DNA from 4 places in the Lysobacter sp. K5869 genome. Region 1 is predicted to be linked to each of the others. Evidence: riboswitches for the same ligand, from Rfam matches in the RefSeq annotation. Region 1 holds a riboswitch; each other region holds the start of a gene.

The links. Region 1 has a riboswitch for cobalamin ahead of btuB (TonB-dependent vitamin B12 receptor). Riboswitches for the same ligand answer to the same signal wherever they lie in the genome.
Positions count from the first base shown of each region.
Region 2: linked by a shared signal. The riboswitch ahead of btuB (TonB-dependent vitamin B12 receptor) and the one ahead of btuB (TonB-dependent vitamin B12 receptor) in region 1 are both predicted to bind cobalamin.
Region 3: linked by a shared signal. The riboswitch ahead of metE (5-methyltetrahydropteroyltriglutamate--homocysteine S-methyltransferase) and the one ahead of btuB (TonB-dependent vitamin B12 receptor) in region 1 are both predicted to bind cobalamin.
Region 4: linked by a shared signal. The riboswitch ahead of J5226_RS22435 (cobaltochelatase subunit CobN) and the one ahead of btuB (TonB-dependent vitamin B12 receptor) in region 1 are both predicted to bind cobalamin.

Region 1 is NZ_CP072597.1:2,283,285-2,287,907, forward strand. Features, by position in the region: gene J5226_RS09840 (TonB-dependent receptor) at 1-1,828, opposite strand, end outside; cobalamin riboswitch at 2,234-2,489, shown strand; gene btuB (TonB-dependent vitamin B12 receptor) at 2,606-4,510, shown strand; gene J5226_RS09850 (hypothetical protein) at 4,565-4,623, shown strand, end outside.
Region 2 is NZ_CP072597.1:145,218-149,840, reverse strand. Features, by position in the region: gene J5226_RS00635 (hypothetical protein) at 1-165, shown strand, start outside; gene J5226_RS00630 (hypothetical protein) at 162-1,067, shown strand; gene btuB (TonB-dependent vitamin B12 receptor) at 1,333-3,177, opposite strand; cobalamin riboswitch at 3,300-3,558, opposite strand; gene J5226_RS00620 (TfoX/Sxy family protein) at 4,096-4,557, opposite strand; gene J5226_RS00615 (GAF domain-containing protein) at 4,554-4,623, opposite strand, start outside.
Region 3 is NZ_CP072597.1:5,822,032-5,826,654, reverse strand. Features, by position in the region: gene J5226_RS24705 (diguanylate cyclase) at 1-680, shown strand, start outside; gene metE (5-methyltetrahydropteroyltriglutamate--homocysteine S-methyltransferase) at 948-3,227, opposite strand; cobalamin riboswitch at 3,415-3,689, opposite strand; gene J5226_RS24695 (hypothetical protein) at 4,090-4,623, shown strand, end outside.
Region 4 is NZ_CP072597.1:5,283,826-5,288,448, reverse strand. Features, by position in the region: gene J5226_RS22450 (pitrilysin family protein) at 1-867, shown strand, start outside; gene J5226_RS22445 (NAD(P)H-dependent oxidoreductase) at 1,011-1,613, shown strand; gene J5226_RS22440 (hotdog domain-containing protein) at 1,610-2,107, shown strand; cobalamin riboswitch at 2,380-2,617, shown strand; gene J5226_RS22435 (cobaltochelatase subunit CobN) at 2,808-4,623, shown strand, end outside.

The sequences.
Region 1 (4,623 bases):
CGCCGCCGATGCCCGGATAGCCGTTGGCCTGCAGGTAGTTGCGCACCGCGGTGCTGGTCAGGTTCTCCGACAGCAGAATGCGGTCGTCGACCTTGATGTGGTACGCGTCGACGGTGATGTACAAACCGTCGGCGGGCTGCAGCACCAGGCCGAGGCTGTAGTTGGTCGATTCCTCGGCCTTCAGCGGCTCCGAGCCCAGCGCCACCGCGGCCGGGTTGTCGACGCGGAAGGTGCCGATCTCATAAGGCACGCCGCTGATGAAGTTGGTGGCGATGGACTGGAAGTACTGCTGCTGCAGCGACGGCGCGCGGAAGCCGGTGGAGGCGGTGGCGCGCAGCGCGACCTTGTCGGTGAAGGCGTAGCGCGCCGACAGCTTGCCCGAGGTGGTGTCGCCGAAATCGCTGTAGCTCTCGTAGCGCGCGGCGAGGCCGGCGGAGAACTTCTCGGTCAGGTCGCCTTCCACGTCGAGGTAGAGCGAGTAGCTGTGGCGGTCGAACTCGCCGGCGTCGCTGGCGCGGAAGCCGGAGAACACCTGCGCGCCGGGAATGATCTGGCCGTTCGACGCGGGCACGCCGCCGTTGGCGTAGGACAGCGGCTCGCCGGCGCGCTGGCTGAATTCCTCGCCGCGCCACTCCGCGCCCCAGGCGAAAGTGATCGGGTACTTCCAGCCGAAATCCACCGGGCGGGTGAAGTCGAGATTCAACACGTGCTGGGTGACTTCCAGCGCGCCGGCGTAGAACTTGCGCGGCGAGCTCGGGCCGAGGCTGCGGTTGAGGGTGTTCTCGATGTCGAAGGTCAGGCCGTTGTGGCCGTAGTTGTAGCTCAGGTCGATCTGGGTGCCGCCGGCGGTTTCGCCGCGCAGGCCGAACACCGCGGCACGGTCCTTGCTGACGTTGTGGATCTGCGGCAGGAAACCGTTCGGATAGATCGACGGGATGTTGCGCGGGTCGGCGGCGAAGCGGAAATAGCCGTTGGACAGCACGTCGCGTTCGCTGTAGCTGCCGAAGGAATAGAAGGTCAGGTAATCGGCCGGCTTGTACTGGCCGTTGTAGGAGAACGCGCCCTGGTCGATTTCCGGATCGCCGTAGCGCTGTTCGACCACGCCCTGGTAAGGACGCGCGCGGTTGGTCTGGTCCTGATGCCCGCCTTGCGCGGCCAGCCGCAGCCAGCCGCGTTCGCCTTCCAGGCCGAGATCGCCGGAGAGCTGGTATTGCTCGCCATCGCCGGCGCTGTACTGGCCGTAGCGCGCGGCCACCGAGCCGCCTTTGCCGGCGCCCTTGAGCACGATGTTGACCACGCCGGCGATGGCGTCGGAGCCGTACTGCGCCGAGGCGCCGTCGCGCAGCACTTCCACGCGTTCGATCGCGGCGATGGGAATGGCGTTGAGATCGACCGGCGAAGAGCCGCGGCCCTGGCTGCCGTTGAGGTTGATCAGCGCGGTGGTGTGGCGGCGCTTGCCGTTGACCAGCACCAGCACCTGATCGGGAGCGAGGCCGCGCAGCTGCGCGGGGCGGACCGCGTCGGTGCCGTCGGTGATCGCCGGGCGCGGGAAGTTGAGCGAAGGCAGGGCGCGCGCCAGCGCGGTGGCGAGTTCGACCGTGCCGGTGGCTTCCAGGGTTTCGGGCGTGATGATGTCGATCGGCGCGGTGGATTCGGCGACGGTGCGGTCGCTGACGCGGGTGCCGGTGACGATGACTTGATCGAGGGTCTTGGCGTCGGCTTGCGGCGCGGGCTGCTGGGCCAGCGCGGCGGGCGCGGCCAGGGCGATCAGCAGACCGAGGGCGAGGGGATGGCGGGTGCGGAGGCGGTGCGTGCGGCTGGCGTGCATGAAGACTCCTGCAAGGGGACTGACAGCGATGTCATTCGGGTTTAACACGGTCATAACAACCGGGTCAATGAAGCGGCCAGAAACCGGCTAACGCAAGTAATCAAAAGGTGGTAGCCGCCTCGTTTTCGGCCCTGGGGCGGGAGGCGGGAGAGCGGCGAGGGGGAGGGCGGGCGAAAAAATCCGCCGGACCCGCGACGCTGCACGGGCCGGCGGCCGGAAAATGGGGGTATCGCCCGCAAAGGGCCGACAGGCAGACGGCCCGGACGCGAGCATGGCGGGGCGTGACGCCGGGCTGGAATCAGACGAGTCTGAAATCGCATCGCAGGGCGCGCGATCCGTGCGCTGCGTCGGCTCATCAGGCTCCCGGCCGCGCCGCGCGCTGGCGTCGGCGCGGCCAGCGGCTGCTAAGATGCCCGCGCTCAAGGTGATCGCCGGCACAGTCCGGCGATTGAAACGGGAATCCGGTCGCGCCGCTGGCCAGTTCGTCCAGAACGGTCCGCGCGCTCAAGCCGGAGCTGCCCCCGCAACGGTAGGCGAGTAGACGCACCGCAACGGCCACTGTGCTCAGGCATGGGAAGGCGCGGTACGGGAACCCCGGACAAGGACGCTCCACCGGTTCCGCTCGCAAGCCCGGAGACCGGCCCGGAGCGCGAACCGACCGGCGGTGGGCCTGGTTGCGGACGATCGCGCCCGCGCGCATTGCTCCGAGCCGTTTCTCCGCCGGTCCCGACCCTTGTCGGCCGCGCGGGTGAGGCGCGGCCCGGAGACCCGTACGCAATGCCGCACTTCGCTTCCCTCCCGCTTTCCCCGCGCCCGCTCGTTTCGCGCTCGCTCGCGTCGGCCTTGTCCGTCGCCTTGCTCGGCGCCGCCGCCGGCGCGCAGGCCGCGCCCGCGGTCGATCTCGATCAAGTGGTGGTGACCGCCACCCGCACCGCGCAGACCCAGGACGCGACCCTGGCCGCGATCACCGTGATCGACCGCGCCGACATCGAACGCCTGCAGCCGGCGTCGCTGCCGGACTTGCTGCGCGGCACCCCGGGCGCGTCGTTGGCCAACAACGGCGGGCCGGGCAAGAGCACCTCGCTGTTCCTGCGCGGCACCGAGTCCGACCACACCCTGGTGCTGGTGGACGGCATCAAGCTCGGCTCGGCCACCAGCGGCGGCGCGTCGCTGCAGGACATTCCGGTCGACCAGATCGAACGCGTGGAGATCGTGCGCGGCCCGTTCTCCAGCCTCTACGGTTCCGAAGCCATCGGCGGCGTGATCCAGATCTTCACCCGCCGCCCGCAAGGCCCGTTCGTGCCGAGCTTCAGCGTCGGCATCGGCAGCCACCAGACGCATCGCGCCTCCGCGGGCGTCGCCGGCAAGGGCGAGCGCGGCTGGTACTCGATCAACGCCGCGCACGAAGACACCGACGGCATCAACGCCTGCCGCGGCAAGCCCAATCCGCGCGGCGCCGGCTGCTTCACCCACTCGCCCGATCGCGACGGTTATCGCAACACCTCGCTGACGATGCAGGGCGGCTACCGCTTCAACGAGCAGTGGGACGGCGAGGCGCGCGCGTTCCGCGCCGAGGGCTACAACGAGTACGACGGCAGCCAGAACAATCAGGCCGACATCGTCCAGCAAGTGATCGGCGCCAAGCTGCGCTATCGCCCGAGCGAGCGCCTCGCGCTGAGCCTCAACGCCGGCGAAAGCCGGGATCAGAGCGAACAGTACAAGGACGGCAAATACTCCAGCACCTTCGACACGCGCCGCCAGCTCGGTTCCTTGCAGGGCGACCTCGGCCTCGGCGGCGGCTTGCTGACCCTGGGCTTCGACTGGCAGCGCGACGAAGTGGACAGCAGCACCGCGTACCAGCGCGATTCGCGCGTGCTGCGCGGCGCGTTCGGTCAGTACCAGCGCGAGTTCGGCGCGCACGCGCTGCAAGCCAGCGTGCGCCGCGACGACGACAGCCAGTTCGGCGGCAAGACCACCGGCAGCGTGTTGTGGGGCTGGAATCTCAGCGACGCGCTGCGCCTGACCGCGAGCTACGGCACCGCGTTCAAGGCGCCGACTTTCAACGAGCTGTATTACCCGGGCTACGGCAATCCCGACGTGGGACCGGAGACCTCGCGCAGCTTCGAGCTGGGCTTGCGCGGCACCTTCGGCGAAGGCGGCCGGCAGGTGTGGTCGCTCAACGCGTACCAGACCCGGATCGACGATCTGATCGCCTACGACGCCTCCATCGGCCTGCCCAACAACGTCGACCGCGCGCGCATCCGCGGCCTGGAAGCGACGCTGGACACGCGCCTGCTCGGCTGGGACCTGCGCGCCAGCGCGACCTGGCTGGATCCGCGCAACGACAGCCGCGGCGCTTATCGCGACAACATCCTGCCGCGGCGCGCGCGCCAGAGCGCGCGCATCGACCTGGACCGCCGCTTCGCGCTCGGCGGCGACGACGCGCTGTCGTTCGGCGCCAGCGTCTACGCCGCCAACGACCGCTACGACGATCTGGCCAACGCCCGCCGCCTCGGCGGTTACGCGCTGACCGATCTGCGCATCGGTTATGCGCTGAATACGGATTGGAATTTGCAGTTGTCGGCCAACAACGTGTTCGACCGGCGTTACGAAACCGCGGCCTTCTACAATCAGCCCGGCCGCACCTATCTGTTGAGCCTGCGTTACCGTCCCAATCGCTGACCCGCCCGCGCCGGCCGCGCGAGCGCGCGGCCGGCCCCGAACGAGAGACCGACGATGAAGCCCACGACCCACCCGCATTCCCAGGCCCCGGTCGAACTCAAGCCGCTGATCGA
Region 2 (4,623 bases), 2.1 Mb from region 1:
GAAGTCGAACGTTGCCTGCGCGCGCAAGGCGAGGGACGCTCGGCGCAGGTTTACGCCGCGCTCGCCGCCGGTCCGGCCGACGGGCGCTGGCGCCACGGCATGATCGGCGTCGGCGCCGACATTACCGGCAACGCCTGGGTGCAATGCGGCGTGCGGCCGACATGAGCGCCGCGCCGCTCGCCCGGGGCTTCGATGCCGCGACTGCCGCGAAACCACACTTCATCCTCAGCGAAGTGTCCATCGGCCACGAACGCTTGCCCGACCGCAACGGCTTCGTTACCGCGCTGGGTGTGCGCGCGCTGCGGCGGCGCGGCTTGCCGGTGCCGGCGGCGCTGCTCGATGCGCTGGAACGCTGCTGTTCGGCGCGTGGCGGCTTCCGCTTCTGGCCGCAGGACGCGCGGCCCGAGTGGGCGCCGGATCTGCCCGACGATGCCGACGACACCGCGATCATGCTGCTGGAGCTTGTGCGTGCCGGCCGCGTCGGCCGCGAGGAGGCGCGCCGCGTCGCCTGCCTGACCATCGCGCGCCGTCGCGTCGCCGGTTTTCCGCTGCTGCGTCCGCCGTGGCTGCGGCCCGGCGTGTTCGCTACCTGGAGCCGTGAAGGCATCCGCCGCGATTTGGTCGATTGCACCGCGACCGCCAATGCGCTGGCCTTGTTCGCGGCGTTGGACCTGTCGCACCTGCCCGGCGTACGTGAGGCCGGCGAGATGCTCGCCGCCGCGGTGGAATGGGCCGGCGACGACGACCTGCGCGCGGCGAGCCTGTCGCCGTTCTATCCCGACCCGGCCGAGTTCGCGCTCGCGCTCGATCACGCCGCCGAGTGCGGCGCGCGCGGGATGCAAGCGTTGCATCGTCGGGCTTCGGCGACGGCCTGGGGATGCGATGCGGAACAACGCAGTACGCGGCGGGATCACGCGGTATGCGGCAGCCCCTACGGCGTGGCGGTGTGGCGTTCGCCCGAGCTCGCGCGCCTGCGCGAGTGGGCGCAGGAGGCCATGCGCGCGAGTCGCCATCGACGAATGCGGGAACAATCCGAACTCGACGAACAACTCACCGCAATGGCCTGAGAAATCGCGACGAAGCGCCTGTAGGAGCGGCGTAAGCCGCGACCAACCGAAGGAATTCATAAGAGCGCTCCAACCGAAGACCGAGTCCGCACCGCTCTTAGTGCTTGGGAGGTCAGTCTCTCCGTAAGGACGCGTGGTATTTCATCGCTTCGGTTGGTCGCGGCTCACGCCGCTCCTACACGAGCTTTCGGAAACAACGAAGCCCGGCCGGAGCCGGGCTTCGTGTCTACCGCTCAAGACCGGTCAACGACCGACCCCGAACCCCTCAGGGCTTCGGCGCGTAACGCAAGGTCAGGAACCACTCGCGTCCCGGCTGGTTGTAGTACGACACGGTCTCGTACTCGCGATCGAACACGTTTGCCACGCGCGCCTGCAGGGTCAGCGCGTCGTTGAATGCGTACTCCACGCGCAGGTCCAGCGTGCCGTAGCCGCCCAGACGGTTGCTGTTGGCGACGTCGTCGTAACGCGAGCCGTAACCCACTGCGGTGGCGCCGACGCGGAACTTGCCGAAGGCGCGGTCCAGGTCGATGCGCGCGCTGTGCTTGGCGCGGCGCGGCAGGTCGTTGCCGCGGTAGAAGCCGACGCGGTTCTCGGTGTCGAGCCAGCTCGCGCTCGCCGCCAGCGTCCACTGCGCGAAGGTCGTGTCGATGCCGAGCTCGGCGCCGCGCATGCGCGCGCGTTCGATGTTGTTGGGCAGGTTGATCGCCGAGTCGAAGGTGATCAGCTGGTCCACGCGGGTGTCGAAGCCGTCGAGGCGGGCGTTGAAGTTCTCGCCGCGGTAAGCCAGGCCGACTTCCCAGGTCTTGGACTCTTCCGGCTTGAGCTTGGCGTTGCCGAAGAACGGGTAGTACAGCTCGTTGAAGGTCGGCGCCTTGAACGCGGTGCCGTAGCCGACAGTGACGCGCCAGTTCTGGGCGAAGTTCAGGCCCCACGCGGCGCCGCCGGTGGTGTGGCCGCCGAACTGCTCGTTGTCGTCGCGGCGCACGCTGGCCTCGAACGACTGGTTGCCGAAGCGGCCCTGGTACTGGACGAAGCCGGCCTTGTTGTCGCGCGCGCTTTCGTCGTAAACGGTGTCGCTGCGCACTTCGTCGCGCAGCCAATCGAAGCCCGCGGTCAACACGTGGCCTTCGACGAGGTTGAAGTCGGCCTGCAAGGTAGCGCTGTCGCGGTTGGTGCTGAAATACCCCATCGGCACCGCGCCGAGGAAATTATCCGAGCTGTCGACGTTGCGCCCGCCGCTGAGCTGCACGTGCACGCGCTCGCTCGGACGCCAATCGACCTTGCCGCCGACCACTTGCTGCACGGTCTCCGAGTAATTGACGAAGCTACCGTCGTAATCGTTCTGGCCTTCCGCGCGCAGCGCCTGACCTTCCACGCTCCACTGCTCGTTGATCTCGACGCCGCCGCGCAGCGACAGCGCGTGGCTCTCGTAACCGTCGCGATCGGGTTCGTCGGTGAAGCAACCGGCGAACACCGGGAAACCGGCGCCGCGGCAGGCGTTGATGCCCTGGGTCTTGCGGAAGCTGTAGTCGGCGCCGAACCAGCCGCGGCCGCTGCGGCCGCCGAAGCCGGTGCCGAACTCGACCGTGCCGTTGCTGCCGCCGCCGGCGTGCACGCGCGGGGCGAAGCCCTGGCGCTCGCGGCGGGTGAACACCTGGATCACGCCGCCGATGGCGTCGGCGCCGTACAGGCTCGAACGCGGGCCGCGCACGATCTCGATGCGGTCGATCAGCTCCAGCGGCAGATCCTGCAGCGAGGCCAGGCCCGAGGTCGGCGAACCGATGCGGATGCCGTCGACCAGCACCAGCACATGGTCGGATTCGCTGCCGCGCAGGAACAGCGTGGTCAGCTTGCCGGCGCCGCCCTGGTTGGAAATGGTGATGCCGGCGCGGCCGCGCAGCAGGTCGTTGAGGTCGCGCGCCTGGCTGCGCTCGATGTCGGCGCGGTCGAGCACGTCGACCGGAGTCAGCAAGTCGTTGACGCTGACCGCGGTGCGGTTGGCGGTGACCACGACTTGATCGAGATCGGTGGCCTCGCCGGCGGGCGCGGCGACGGCGGCGGCCGGCAGCGCGAAGGCGATGGCGAGGGACAGCAAGGTGAAACGACGCATAAGACACTCCTGCGCGCGCGATCCTGCGCGCGACGTACGGCGAAGGGCGGCAGCGGGGGAGAGCGAACGCGAGCGAGGCCGGCGCGAAGGCGCGGCGACCGCCGCGATGCCCTCCGCATCGCAACCTGTGGGGGCTTCGGGGCCGGTCTCCGGACTCGCGGGCCGAACCGGCGGACCGGTTCCGGCGCGGCGCCTTCCCATGCCGATGGCGCGAAGGCCGGTGGCACAGTGGCGATGCCGCGCGTTGGGCGCGCTTACCGTTGCGGGGGCAGTGCCGGACTGGCCGCGGCGGGATCGTCGATCCGCGCCGCCGGACGTCACCGGCTTCCCGTTTCAACCCGGCGGCCTGGCCGCGGGGTCACCTCGAAGCGGGGCGCAGTGTACGCGAAGTGGGGCGGGGCTGCCCGGCGGGCGGCGCTCGCTCGAATCCCCGTGCCGCGGGCGGGAGCGGGGCTTCTGAATCTGCGGGTGGCCGGGCTGCGGGCTCCATCTCCGTGAGCGGGGAGTGGGCTCGAGGGTTTTCCCGGACAGCCGGGTGGCGCGGGCGTCGTCGGCGTTGGTCCTTCCCGTCGGCGGGGTGCCGCCGCGGGCTCCACCTTCCATGAGAGGAATGGGTTTAAGGATTTCCCGGACAGCCGGGTGACGCGGGCGTCGCCGGCGCTCGTCCTTCCCGTCGGTGGGTTGCCGCCGCGGGCTCCATCTTCCATGAGGGGAGTGGGCTTAAGGATTTCCCGGGCAGCCGGGTGATGCGGGCGTCGTCGGCGCTTGTCCTTCCCGTCGGTGGGAGGGGCGCTTCAGAACGCCGGGCGTCGTGGATTTGCGCGAACGTCTCGCGCTTCGTCCCTCTCCCGCTGGCGGGAGAAGGGTTCCAAAGATCGTCCCGCCCCTGCCGAGAGCAGGGAGCCGGACCAGGGCCGCTCAATCGCGCCCGTCGTCTTCGTCGCGGCCGCCGTGATGATCGTCGCCGCCGTCGCGATCGCGCTCGCCGCCGTCGCGTTCTTCGTCGTGATCGCGCGGCTCTTCGCGACCGCCGCCGAAGCCGCCGAAGCCTTCGTCGTGCCGATCCTCGTTATGCACCGTGGTCCGCACCGGCGCGGCCGCCGGCTTGTTGCGCGGCGCCGGCAGCAGCGCGGTGGCGGCGTCGGCGGCCAGGATCAGCTCCTGCCGGCGCTCGTCCGGAATCTCCTGCCAATGGCAGTCCAGCAGCGCGCCTTCGATCGCGTAAAGCAGGTTCAAGGTCGGCTTGAAGCCCGCGCGCTTGACCCGCATGAACGCCTCGACCGTGCCGATCGCGGCGATGTCCTCGTGCGTGCGCAGCCCCACCTGGCGCAGCCACGCCGCGCTCTTGGGGCCGATGTTGCGCAGCTTCGCTCCGCTCATGCCAACGACTCCACATAGACCCGCGCCAAGGCTTCCAGGCCGGCCTGATCGTCGGCGTCGAAACGG
Region 3 (4,623 bases), 2.4 Mb from region 1:
CGCCCGATCCCGACGGCGCGCCGGCGCACGCGCCGATGCCCGAGGAACTGCAGCCGGTGCTCGACGCCATCGTCGATCTGTCGGCGCGGCTCGACCATGCCCACGCCGAACTGCGCCAGAGCCTGGCCGAGCGCGAGAACGAGGTGGTGCAGCGCACCGCGCAGTTGCGCGAGGCGCTGACCGAACTGGACCGGGTGGCGCGCACCGATCCCCTGACCGGCGCGTGCAACCGCCGCGGCGGCGAGGAGTTCGTGCAAGCGCTGATCGCGCGCGCGCCGCGCCGCGGCGTGGCGGTGCTGCTGATCGATGTCGATCACTTCAAGGCCTACAACGACCGCTACGGCCATCGCGCCGGCGACGACGCCCTGCGCGCGGCGGTGGCGGCGATCCGCGCGCAGATCCGCGAGGAGAGCGACGCGCTGGTGCGCACCGGCGGCGAGGAGTTCTGCGTGCTGATGCCCGAGGCGTCGGTGGCGCGGGCGATCGAAACGGCGCGCGCGGCCTTGCTCGGCGTCCATCGCGCGGCCATCGAGCATCGCGACAGCGAACACGGCCGCCTGACCTGCAGCATCGGCGTGGCGTTCGCCGCGGCGGCGGAGGAGCTGGACGCGGCGATGGATCGCGCGGATGCGGCGCTGTATCGGGTCAAGCGGCGCGGACGCAACGGGTTCAGTTTTTAGGCGAAGGGGTTCGGGCGGGCGGCGCGATCCCGGCCGACAGCGGTGACGGAATCGGGGCGTTCGGGCGCGGTCGCCGGGGCATCGCCCGCTTCCGGCCGGTCGCTGCGAACGCGCCGCGGCGGACCGGCCGCTTCGACCCGGCCCTTGCGGATCGGCCGCCCCGAATCCGCCGCGACCGACTCCGAACCGGCGCACAGAACGCGGCCGCCCGAGGCGCCATCGACCCGAACGCGGACGCGCCGCCGCGCAGCGGCGCGTCCGCGCGGTTCACGCTTGCGCGCGCGCCGCCTCGCGCAGACCCTCGGCCGCGGCCACCATCGCCCGCAACGCCGCGCGCACTTCCGGCCAACCGCGGGTCTTCAAACCGCAGTCGGGGTTGACCCACAACTGCGCCGGTTCCAGCACGTCCAGCGCCTTGTCGAGCAGCTCGAACATCTCGGCCCGGTCGGGCACGCGCGGCGAATGGATGTCGTACACGCCCGGGCCGATGCCGTTGGGATAGCGGTAGCGCACGAACGCGTCGAGCAACTCCATGCGCGAGCGCGAGGTCTCGATCGAGATCACGTCGGCGTCGAGCGCGGCGACCGCGTCGATGATGTCGTTGAACTCGGCGTAGCACATGTGGGTGTGGATCTGGGTCGCATCGTCCACGCCGCTGGCGGCGAGGCGGAAGCTTTCGCCGGCCCAGGCCAGATACGCCGGCCAATCGGTGCGGCGCAGCGGCAGGCCTTCGCGCAGCGCGGGTTCGTCGATCTGGATCGCGGCGATGCCGGCGGCTTCCAGGTCCAGCACCTCCTCGCGCAAGGCCAGTGCGATCTGCCGGCAACTGTCGGCGCGCGGCTGGTCGTCGCGCACGAACGACCACTGCAGGATCGTCACCGGCCCGGTCAGCATGCCCTTGACCGGTTTGCTCGCGTGGTCCTGGGCGAAACGGCTCCACCGCACCGTCATCGGCTTGGGCCGCGCCACGTCGCCGAACAGCACTGGCGGCTTGACGCAGCGCGAGCCGTAGCTCTGCACCCAACCGTGCGAGGTGAAGGCGAAGCCGTCGAGTTGTTCGCCGAAGTACTCGACCATGTCGTTGCGCTCGAATTCGCCGTGCACGAGCATGTCGAGGCCGAGCGCTTCCTGCTCGCGCAGGCACTGCACGGTTTCGTTTTCTAGGAAGGCGCGGTAGCCGGCGTCGTCGAGGCGGCCGGCCTTGTGTTCGGCGCGGGCGTGGCGCACTTGCGCGGTCTGCGGGAACGAGCCGATGGTCGTGGTCGGGAACAGCGGCAGTTGCAGCCGCTCCTGCTGCACGCGCGCGCGTTGCGGGTACGCGCTGGCGCGGCGGGTCATCGCCGGCTCGACTTCGGCCAGGCGCTTGCGCACCTGCGCGTTGCGCAGCAGCGGCGAGGCCAGCCGCGCGGCGCGCGCGCTGGCGGCCTTCGCCAGTTCGCCTTCGGCCGCGGCGTCGCCGGCCAGCGCGCCGGCGATCAGGTGCAGCTCTTCGATCTTTTGTTTCGCGTAGGCCATCCACTGCTTGAGCGGGCCGGGCAGCTTGCGTTCGAGTTCGATATCGGTCGGCACGTGCAAGAGCGAACACGACGGCGCCAGCCAGCGCGCGCGGTCGCCGGCGCGGCGGGCGAGGCTCAGCGCGGCGTCGAGGTCGGCGCGCCAGATGTTGCGGCCGTCGACCACGCCCAGGCTCAGCGCGCGGTCGTCGGGCAGTTGCGGCAACACCGCTTCGAGTTGCTGCGGCGCGCGCACCAGATCCAGATGCAGCGCCTGCACCGGCAACTGCGCGGCCCACGCGGCGTTGTCGCCGAGCGCGCCGAAGTAGGTGGCGAGCAAGCGTTGCGGCGAATCGGCCTGGGCGAGGGCGTCGAAGGCGCGGCGGTACGCGGCGCGGTCGGTATCGTCGAGATCGAGCGCCAGCGCCGGTTCGTCGATCTGCACCCAACTCGCGCCCGCGGCTTTGAGCTGGGCCAGCAACTCGGCGTAGGCCGGCAGCAGCGCGTCGAGCAGTTCGCGCGGATCGCCGCCGTCGCTGCGCTTGCCGAGCTTGAGCAGGGTGACCGGGCCGAGCAGCACCGGCCGCGCGTCGAGACCGAGCGCGCGCGCCTGCGCCAGTTCGGCCAACGGCTTGTCGGCGCGCAGGGCGAAGCGTTGCTTGGGCTCGAACTGCGGGACCAGATAGTGGTAGTTGGTGTCGAACCACTTGGTCATTTCCAGCGCGCGCAGATCGCGGCGGCCGTCCTGCAGGCCGCGGGCGAGGGCGAAGTAGCCGGTGAGCGGATCCTCCTCGAACGCGGCGCGGTGCGAGGCCGGGATGGCGTCGAACAGCAGCGCCGTGTCGAGCACGTGGTCGTAGAGCGAGAAATCGTTGCACGGCACGCTGTCGGCGCCGGCGGCGGCCGACAGGCGCCAATGGCGCTCGCGCAGCGCGGCGGCGGCGGCTTGCAGCGCGGCCGCGTCGCTGTCGCCGTTCCAGAACGATTCCAGGGCTTGCTTGAGCTCGCGCCGCGCGCCGATGCGCGGGAAGCCGAGAGTGGTGACGCTGATCATGATGAATACCTGCGATGCGTGGGCATGACGCAGGGCAACGAAGGAGACCACGGCCGCGCCGGCCCGCGCGCGTTCGCGCCGGGCCCGACGAATTCCAGTGGCTTCGACCTCCGCCCCCGCGGGCGAGCCGGCCCGCCGCGGACGTCGCGCGGGCGCGACGGCGTGGCGGGGCCGGAGTCGGACGGAAGGCGGACCTTCCGGTCGCGGCAGGTCTTCGGGCTCGGGACTTTGGAGCTAGGAGGTGGCGGATAGGAGTTAGGAGATAGCAAAAGCTCTGGCTCTCGCTATCTCCCAACTCCTAAACGCTATCTCCTAGCTCCATGCCTACAGGGTCGCTTCCCAAGCCCAACCGCGCCCAGTGCCAAGACCCGTTCGTTTCCCATACCGCTGCGGGGCAGCTCCGGATTCGCACCGGATTCCCTCTGGCCGGCCGCGGCGCGAACCGTGGCCGGCGTGTCCCATCGCTTTATCTGCATGAAGCGATGTTCACCGAGACGAGGCCAAGGTACGCAGCGGGCAGGGCGAAGTCAAATGACGAAAACGGCGGTGGGCGCGGTCGCGTCGTCGGGTGCGGCGAGGCTGGGGCGCCGCGTCCGGAGCGTGCGCCGCGCGGGGTGGGCGGCCGATACGTTCGGCCCGGATCGCCGCGATCGGCGCGCTTTTGCCGCACCTGTCGGCTGCGCCGAACCCCGGGTTTCCCTCGGCCGGGGTTCATCCGCCCCCGCCCAAGATGAAGGCGCGCCCGCTTCCGCGCGCGCGCCTCGTTGAGCTTGGCCCAGGCTACGGCTAACGTTTGCGACAGCGCAGCGCGCGGCGCGGGCCAGGACGGTCCCGCGCGATTCCGACTCCGGTGGCTCGACACATGTTTCCGCAACGCTCCCCGTTCCCCGCCCGCGGGTTCCTGCTCGCTTCGCTGGCGTTGCTGTGCGCGCTGGCCTTGGCCGCGTGCGGCAAGAGCGAGCCGGCGCAAACCGCGGCGCCGGTGACCCTGGGCAGCCAGAACGACACCCCCAAGCCCGCGCCGGCGGCGGTCAGCGAGGAGGACATCCTCAAGGGCACCTACTGGCCGCCGGCCAAGCTCGACGGCGGCGTCGCCCGGATCAGCTGCGAATACGACTACCCGCGCTTCGGCGACGGCGACAAGCTCGCCTCGCTGGATTTCTTCAGCCTGGTCGACGCGATGTCGCCGTGCCAGCAGCGCGGCGTGGTGCGGGTGCGCTACCAAGGCAAGATCGGCACCGGCTTCACCGCGCTGGCGCAGCGGGTGGCGGCGATGGCCGCGCGCATGGAGATCCCGACCCGCATCCTCGACATCGATTCCAGCGGCGGCCACGTCGAAGAGGCGCTGCGCGCCGGCGACACCATCGCCGAGTCGGGCTGGGCGATCTGGGTGCGC
Region 4 (4,623 bases), 3.0 Mb from region 1:
ACGCGCGCGCTGTCGGCGGCGGTGTACGGCGATCATCCCTACGCCCGCACCCAGCTCACCGAAGCCTCGATCAACGCGGTCACCGCCGAGAAAGTCCGCGCCGAACACGCGCGCCGCTTCCGTCCCGACCGCGCGCTGCTGGTGATCGCCGGCCGCATCTCCGCCGAGCAGGGCTTCAAGCTCGCCGAAGCGGCGTTCGGCGGCTGGAAGGCCAGCGGCGAGCCGGTCGCCGACGCCGCGCCGGCGCGCACCAGCGCGCCCGTGCAGCGCATCTTCGTCCAGCGCGACGGCAGCGTGCAGTCGGCGGTGCGCCTGGGCCGTCCCGGCCTCGCCGCCACCAGCCCCGACTACGTGCCGGCGCAACTGGCCGGCATCGTTCTCGGCGGCGGCTTCAGCAGCCGCTTGATGCAGAACCTGCGCGAGGACAAGGGCTACACCTACGGCGCGCGCGGCGGCATCAGCGCGATGCGCGCCGGCGGCGCGGTGCAGGCCGCGGCCGACGTGCGCAACGAAGTCACCGGCGCCTCGCTGGGCGAATTCATCTACGAATTCGGCCGCCTCAACGACTACCCGGTGCCGGCGCAGGAACTCGAAGACACCAAGCGCTACGTCGCCGGCGGTTATCTGATCAACAACCAGCAGCAGGGCTCGGTCGCTTCCAGCCTCGCCACCAACTGGCTGATCGGTTTGCCGGCGGAATTCCTCGGCGAGTACGTGCCGAAGATCCGCGCGGTCGACGCCGCCCAGGTGCAGGCGATGGCGAAGAAGTACTACGCCGCCAAGGACCAGTCGATCATCGTGGTCGGCGACTACAAGGCGGTGGAATCGCAGCTCAAGGAGTTCGGCGAGTTCAAGCAGGAGAAGTGAGCCGGCGCGACGCGCCGTTTCGGCGAAAACCCCGGCCGCGGCCGGGGTTTTCGTTTGTGGGGCGGGCGGGCGTGAGCGAAGGACGTGCGCGATCCGCGGGCCGCTCGCGCATAATCCGCAGCGCCAGCCCACGGAGTTCGCCGATGTCCGCCAGCCTCACCGCCTCGCCCCCGCGCCTGCTCGCCTTCGCCGGCAGCCTGCGCTCGGGTTCCTACAACCGCCGCCTGATCCCGGTGCTGGCCGAGGGCGCGCGCGCCGCCGGCGCCGACGTCAGCCTGATCGAGCTGCGCGATTACTCGCTGCCGGTCTACGACGGCGACATCGAGGCCGAGGCCATGCCCGAGAACGCGCGCCGCCTGCAGGAACTGATGGCGCAGCACGACGGCCTGCTGATCTCCACGCCCGAGTACAACGGTTCGATGCCGGCGCTGGTCAAGAACACCCTCGACTGGATCTCGCGCCCGCTCCCGGACGGCCGCTCGGGCACCACGCTGTTCGCCGACAAGGTCGCCGGCATCGTCTCGGCCTCGCCGGGGCCGCTGGGCGGGCTGCGCTCGCTGCTGGTGCTGCGCGACGCGCTGGCCAAGCTCGGGCTGATCGTGGTGCCGCAGCAGGTCGCGGTCGGTCAGGCCGGCGACAAGCTGTACGATTACGGCGAACTCGCCGACGAACGCCAGCGCGAAGCCGTGCACCGCGTCGGCGCCGCCGTCGTCCGCCACCTGCGCGTTCAGGGAGCCCACGCATGAAAGGCCAGCAACGCGAATTGAACCTGCGTTTCCTCGCCCAGCCCACCGACGTCAACTACGGCGGCAAGGTCCACGGCGGCATGGTGATGAAGTGGATCGATCAGGCCGGCTACGCCGCCGCGGTCGGCTGGAGCGGCAAGTACAGCGTCACCGTCGCGGTCGGCGGCATCCGTTTCGTCGCGCCGATCCGGATCAGCGATCTGGTCACCGTGCACACCAAGCTGATCCACACCGGCACCAGCAGCATGCACTTCGCCGTCGACGTCAAGGCGCGCGACCCGGGCCTGGACGACGGCGAATCCGAAGAGCGCCTGTGCACGCATTGCGTGATCGTGTTCGTGGCGATGGACACCGTCGAAGGCAAGCCCACGCCGGTGCCGCCGTGGACGCCGGTCACCGAAGACGACAAGCGCCTGGCGGAGTACGCGCTCAAGATCATGGAATTGAGCAAGGGCATCGAGGCCACGGTCGAGCGCTACGTGCACGAAGGTTGAGCCCGGCGCGCGCCGAACCGGCCGAAGCCCCCTGTAGGAGCTGCGTAAGCTGCGACCGAGGGTGGCCGGTCGCGTAGTAAGCGCAGTGACGCGGTCGCGGCTCACGCCGCTCCTACAGTCAGATCGCGTAGCAGCCGGAGCCCCTGTAGGAGCTGCGCAAGCTGCGACCGCGGAGTGGCCGCTCGCGGCGCAACCTTCATTCCACCCGCGACCTCTCCATACCCCGCCGCCCGTCGCAACGCCGACCCCGCGCACGCACGCCTGTGCTAGATTGCGCCGGCTTTGCATCAGGTGCCGCACCGCCGTCCGGCGGCGCGGTTAAACGGGAAGCCGGTGCGCGCGCAGTTCGACTGCACGCCATTCCGGCGCTGCCCCTGCAACGGTAGGCGGGCGAAACCTCGGCATACAGCCACTGGAGAACTCTCTCCGGGAAGGCGCCGAGGCTGCCGGATCGCATCGACGGTCCGGCCCCCGCGAGCCCGGAGACCGGCCGATGCGTTCGCGGTGGACGTTGCGGAGGGCGGCGTCGCGCGCCGGTCGCTGCGTTTCGCGCCGTTCGTGCCCGACATCCTTTCCACGCGTCCATCCCATCCATCGATGCGCACAGGGCGTGCGCACAGCGAGGTCGGCGATGCGGCGTGTGCGTGCGGCGGTGAAAGCTTGGTGGAAACGGTGCGCGCTCGCGGCCGCGCTGACGGCGGTGTCGACGACATCCGCGCAAGCGGCGACGGTGCTCGGCGTGGTGTCCGAACGCGCGGCGCCGGAAACGGCCGAGGCGGCGCAAGCGGTGTTGGCCGCGCGCAGCGGCGACCGCATCGTGCTGCGCACGCCGCAGCAACTCGAAGCGCTGGACAAGGCGCAGCTGCAGCAACTCGTCGCCGGCAGCGACGCGGTGATCGCGGTAGCGCTGTTCGGCGAGCAAGGCGTGCGCCTGCGCGAAACCGCGCAACGCCTGCGCCGGCAAGGCCATGGCCCGCGCCGCCTGTACGCCTTCCACGGCGAAAGCGGCTTGGCCTACGCCAGCTACGACGAGCGCCGCGACCTGCGCGCGTTGACCCAGAACGAACTCGGCCAACTCACCGCCGATGCGCCGCCGCCGGCGCTGCTGGCGCGCGCCCGCGCCGACGCCTTCGCCAGCGAATGGCTGGACGTGCGCGCGCTGTGGCGCGAAGGCGGGCAGGACAACCTGCGCCGCGCGCTGCGCTTCCTGCTCGACGGCGGCGCGGTGCCGAAAGCGCAGCCGCAACCGGATCTGATCCTGCGCCAGAACGGCACGGTGGTGAACGCGCCGGCCGCCGACGCGCGGCCGCTGCTGGCCGTGCTCGACCTCAACAACGCCGACACCGTCGCCGGCGACGCGCTGTGCGCGCGGGCGCAGGCGCGCGGGCTGGCCTGCCTGGGCCTGTACGCGCGCTGGGGCGAGGCCTCGCTGGACGCGGTGCAGCGCTTGCCCGCCTTGCTCGGCGCGCAACCGCTGGCGGGCTTGGTCGTGCTGCAGGATTTCGTCGTCGGCGCCGCCGAAGGCCGCGACGCCGCCAGCACCGCGATCGCCAAGCTCGATGTGCCGGTGTTCAAGGCGATCCGCATGCTCGACCGCAGCGCGGCGCAGTGGCGCTTGTCCGGCGACGGCTTGCCGATCTCCAGCGTGCAGTACCGCGTGGCGATGTCGGAACTGCAAGGCAGCAGCCAGCCGATGGTGCTGGCCGCGGCCGGCCCGGCCCGCATCGACCCGCTCACCGGCGTGCGCCTGCAACGGCCGCAAGCGCTGGCGCCGGAGATCGACGCATTGGTCGAGCGCGCGCTGCGTTGGCGGCATCTGCGCGAGACGCCGCCGGCGCAGCGCAAGATCGCGCTGATCTACTACAACCACCCGCCGGGCCGGCAGAACATCGGCGCCGACAACCTCGACGTGCCGGCCTCGTTGCACGGCATCCTGCGCGCGATGCGCGCGCAGGGCTACGCCGTGGACGGGCTGCCGGAAACGCCCGACGCGCTGCTCGACGCGATGATGCGCGTCGGCGTCAACACGCCCGAAGACAACGGCGAACTGGCGGCGCTGGCGCAGCACGCGCAGACGATGTCGGGCGACGACTACCGGCGCTGGTTCGCGACCCTGCCCGAATCGGTGCGCGGCGAGGTGTCCGACGGCCCGCTCGCGCGGCTGCGCGCGCAGGTCGCGCTGGCGCGCGCCGCGCACGAGACCGAACTCGGCGAGCGCCGCGTGCGCGAGGCCGAACGCGAACTGCTGCATCTGCTCGAAGGCATCGACCATCCCTCGCGCGACGCGGCGTTGGCGAAGTTCCGCGGCTTGATCGACGCGCATCTGCGCTGCTTGAAGAGCGAGACCGACGAAGCCGCCTGCGCCGAAGCCGACGCCGCGCAAGCCGCGCTGCAAGCGCTGAATATCCCCGGCCTGCGCGGCTGGGGCGCCGCGCCCGGCAAGGTGATGACCCACGGCGACGCGGTGGTGCTGCCCGGGCTGCGCCTGGGCAATGTCTTCATCGGCCCGCAGCCGC